Regions from separate parts of the Aggregicoccus sp. 17bor-14 genome, predicted to be linked through region 1. Evidence: riboswitches for the same ligand, from Rfam matches in the RefSeq annotation. Region 1 holds a riboswitch; the other holds the start of a gene.
The links. A riboswitch is a leader RNA that binds a small molecule or an ion and turns the genes downstream of it on or off. The one in region 1 is predicted to bind cobalamin.

Region 1 (2,195 bases):
GGGATGTGCACCGCCGACTCGCTCGAGACGAAGAGGATGCGGCCCCAGTTCTGCTCGCGCATGCCCGGCAGGTACGCGCGCGAGAGGCGCACGCCGCTCAGCACGTTGGTCTCGAAGAACTGCAGCCACTCCTCGTCGGGGATCTCCTCGAAGGGCTTGCTCGCGAAGATGCCCAGGTTGTTCACCAGCACGTCCACGCGCGGGACCTGTGCGACCACCTGGCGCGCGCCCTCGGCCGTGCCCAGGTCCGCCGCCACGCCAGAGAGCTTCGCGCCGGGCACCACCTTGCGCACCGCCGCGAGCGCCGCCTCCACGCGCGCCGGGGTGCGTCCGTTGAGCACCACCTGGGCACCCTCGCGCGCGAGCGCCGTGGCGATGGCGAGCCCGATGCCCGCGGTGGATCCGGTGACGAGGGCCTTCTTGTCCTGGAGCTGCAAGTCCATGTGTGTCCTCTGGGGGAAAGCCCTCTAGATGCGCAGGCCCCCGGCGCGTCGCCACCGTTCGCCGGGGAGCCCCGGGCTGCCGGGCGGGCAGGGGAGCGTTTGACAAGGCCCCGCCCGCGCCGTATTCCGGCCGGCGCCATCGGTGCCCTCCGCTCTGTGTAGCGGCGGGCTCCAAGGGAAGCCGGTGAGAGTCCGGCACTGCCCCGCAGCGGTGAGCAGGAACGAACGCCGTCATCTGAAGCACTGGTCCGAAGCTGGACTGGGAAGCGACGGCCAGTAGGTGGGAGGACGCTCCTCCCGCGCCTGTGAGTCCGAAAACCTGCCGATGGCCCGCGGCGTGCCCTCACGGGCGCGCGCAGCGGACAGGACCGAGACCTCCGAGGGGAGGTGGCGGGCGGCGCACGGCCGGACTTCACCCTCTCCGCGCACCTCCCCTGCCAGCCCTCCCTCCGGCGCGCGAGGAGTGGACGTTGAAGGGGAGTCGTGAGCAGAGGGCCGCGAGGGCCACCGCCGCTGCGGCCGCGCTCGCGCTCGCCCTGCCCGCGCACGCCCAGGCGCCCGAGTCCCCGCAGGTGCCGGAGGACGTGCAGCAGGCCGAGCAGCTCGGCGAGCTCATCGTGGTGCAGGGCCAGCCGCTGCCCCTGCCGCGCCTGCCCGCGCCCCACACCGCGCAGCAGCGCGACCCCACGGCGGCCGTCACGCTCTTGCCGGTGGAGGCGCAGCGGCTGGAGGCGCGCGACACGGCGGAGGTGCTCGCCACCGCGCCGGGCGTGAGCGTGCAGGACCTGGGCGGCTATGGGCAGGCGAAGAGCCTGAGCGTGCGCGGCGCGGCCTCCAACGGCGTGCTGGTGCTGCTGGACGGCATCCCGCTGCAGGGGGCGGGCGGCATCGCGGACCTCTCGCGCATCCCGCTGCCGCTGGTGCAGCGCTTCGAGCTGCTGCGCGGAGCGGCCGGCGCGCGCTACGGCACGGGGGCGCTGGGCGGCGTGGTGAACGTGGTGACGCGCGAGGCGGGTGAGCACCCGTGGGCGGGCCTCACGCTCACCGGTGGCAGCTTCGGCACGCTGCAGGGAGAGCTCGCGGCGGCGGGCAGCGCGCTGGGCGGCACGGGGCTGCTGCTCGTGCACGCGGGCGGCTCGCGCGGGGACTTCCCCTACCTCTTCGACCCGGCGCCCTCCCTGCCGGGCAACGCGCTCGAGGAGCGCAAGCGGCAGAACAACGACGCGGGCGGCGGGGGCGGCCTCGCGAAGTACCGGCGCGAGCTGTCGCCGGGCCTCGCGCTGGACGTGCTCGCGGAAGGACAGGCGGACGAGCGCGGGCTCGCGGGCTCGGCGCAGAACCCTTCCTCGACGCGCGAGCGCTCGCGCCACGGCTCCCTCGCGCTCGCCCTCACCCGCAGCGAGGGCGCGCACACGCAGCTCTACGCGCGCGGCTACGCACACGCCGAGCGGCTCGAGCAGTCGAGCGGCGGCGAGAGCCTCGGCGCGCAGACGCACGCGGTGGGCGGAGTGGAGCTGGATGCGCGCACCCGCGCCGGCCTCCACGGCCTCTCGGCGAACGCGAGCGTGGGGGCGGAAGGCGTGCCGGGCGCGGCCACCTGGCTGCGCCTCAGCCTCATGGCCCAGGACGAGCTGCAGCTGCTCGGCGAGCGCCTGCTGCTCGCGCCCAGCGTGCGGGTGGAGCGCGCCGGGCCCTACACGCTCTTCTCCCCGAAGCTGGGGCTGCTCGCGAAGCTCTACGGCCCCCTGCGCC
Region 2 (2,195 bases), on a different contig from region 1:
GGGTGGGGTTCTTCGCGTCCTTCTTGATCGCGATGCGCACCAGGTGCGCGTCCTTGCCCTGCGGATCCGAGATGCGCACGAGCAGGTCGTCACCCATGCTGCCCTCGAGCGACACGCGGCTGCACTGGTCCGCGAAGCGCAGCACCAGCGCAGTCAGGCCCGACGTCTTGACGAGATCCCCCTCCACCTTCAGCGGCACGCGCACGACGCCGTCATAGTGGCGCTTGAAGGTCTGGGGGTCCTGCGATCCCTGAAGCGCCGCGATTCCGTCGCGGAAGCCCGCGATGTCGAAGACGCCGCTGAGCCCAAGGGGACCGCTGAAGCTCGTCACCGCCGCCTTGTCCGGACCGTAGAGGCTGGGAGCCACGAGAGGCAGCACGTTCTCGTAGTTCGCACTCGCGTCCGCGTAGCCGAACACCGCCGCGCCGTTGGTGGCGATGGCGAGCGGGCCGCTCGCCGAGTCCTGGCTGCCCACCATCACGAGCTGCGGCGTCTGATCGCGCAGCGCATACACCGCGGAGCCCGAGCTGAACGAGGCGCCCTGCAGGCCGCTCACGTAGAAGGTGCCGTCGTTGCCCACCGCGGTGAAGTTGCCGGGGATGGAGACGTACTGGGTGCTGCTGCCCTCGAGCGTGTGCACCGCCACCTTCCCGGTGACGTCCGGCTTGGTGTAGCCGCTCAGCAGCCGCTTGCCATCATTCGCGAGGTAGCCGCCGGTGAAGATCTGGAACTTGTCCGGGTCCAGCTGCCGGTCCTCGGGCGCGAACACGTCGAACAGCGGCGTGGTTCCCGCGCTGAGGTCGGGCCAGGTGCCCAGGCTGTACACGCTGCGGCCGTCGTCCTTCAGGCCGTACACGGTGAACTGCTGCTTCGCCGCGTCGTCACCGCAGCCACTCGCGAGCGCCAGCAGCGCCGCGCCCAGGAGCATCGTCTTCGTCGCCTTCATGGTCCCCATCCCTTTGCCGGCCCCCGAGGGCCGGATGTGCAGACGCGAGGGGGAGCGTGGGGGGAGGCGCGGGGGAGAGGGGCTGTTGGAGGCAGACCTGACCTGTGCGCCGTCCGCCACCTCCCCTCGGAGGTCTCGGTATGTCCGGGAGGCGTGCGCGAGGCGCACGCCCACCGGGCCGTCGGCAGGTTTTCGGACTCACAGGCGCGGGAGACGCACGGGGCGCTCCCACCTACTGGCCGTCGCTTCCCAGTCCAGCTGCGGACCAGTGCTTCAGATGACGGCGTTCGTTCCTGCTCACCGCTGCGGGGCAGTGCCGGACTCTCACCGGCTTCCCTTGGAGCCCACCGCCACACTGCGCGAGGAGCACCGACGAGCGAGCGGGGGAATATGGCTTCGGCGGGCGCGTGTCAAACGCGCGGGCGCGCTAACGAACGAGGTACAGCGCCTCCTGGCGCGGCACGAAGAAGCGCCAGCCCTCGGGGGTGAGGTGGGCGGGGTCCTCCTCCATCATGTGCACCACCTGCCCGCCCCACTCCGGCACGGCGGTGCGCGTGGCGAGCTCGATGGCGATGTAGGAGCCGAGCCGCAGCGGCTTCGGGGGGCTCTTGCGGCTCGCGGAGCGGAAGTCGATGGCCGCGCCGAGCCCGTGGCCCTGCGCGCCGATGGGGTGGCTGTACACCTGCGCGTCGATGCCCCTGGCCTTCATCTCCGCCATGGTGGCGTCGTACACGTCCGCGCTCGAGCGCCCCGGGCGGCTCGCGCGCAGCATCAGCGCGTCCTGCAGGGCGTTGGTGTTGGCGAGCGCGCGCTTCATCCCCTCCGGCGCGTCCGTCTCGCCCTCCTTCAGCACGTAGGCCATCTTCTGCCAGTCGGTGTTGAGGCCGAGGTACGTGATGCCGAAGTCCACGTGCACGAGGTCCCCGCGCTGGATGACCACGCTCTCCTCGGCGGGCTCGAGGAAGCCGCGCGCCATGTTCCCGGTCTCGCCCTGGCGCTGCACGCGCACGTCCGGCTGGAACCAGGTGGTGACGCCGTGGGCGCTGAGGCCGTCGTAGAGGCGGCGGCGCAGCTGCCCCACCGTGGTCTTGCCCGGCTGGATGCCCGTGGACGAGAGCGCCTCCTTCACCAGCGCCTCGGTGAGCTGCACCATGCGCGTGTAGTGCGGCAGCTCCTCGGGGAGGCGCGTGTCCAGGTACTCCTCGATGAGCGGCTCGGCCGGCACAAAGCGCTTCTCCGCCTCAGGGCC

Region 2: it holds a riboswitch for cobalamin, as region 1 does, so the genes downstream of both, FGE12_RS27925 (hypothetical protein) here and FGE12_RS05965 (TonB-dependent siderophore receptor) in region 1, are expected to answer to the same signal.

The regions. Positions count from the first base shown of each region.
Region 1 is NZ_VJZZ01000002.1:486,639-488,833, forward strand. Features, by position in the region: gene FGE12_RS05960 (SDR family NAD(P)-dependent oxidoreductase) at 1-443, opposite strand, end outside; cobalamin riboswitch at 567-785, shown strand; gene FGE12_RS05965 (TonB-dependent siderophore receptor) at 914-2,195, shown strand, end outside.
Region 2 is NZ_VJZZ01000021.1:53,696-55,890, reverse strand. Features, by position in the region: gene FGE12_RS27925 (hypothetical protein) at 1-946, opposite strand, end outside; cobalamin riboswitch at 1,112-1,335, opposite strand; gene FGE12_RS27920 (M24 family metallopeptidase) at 1,374-2,195, opposite strand, start outside.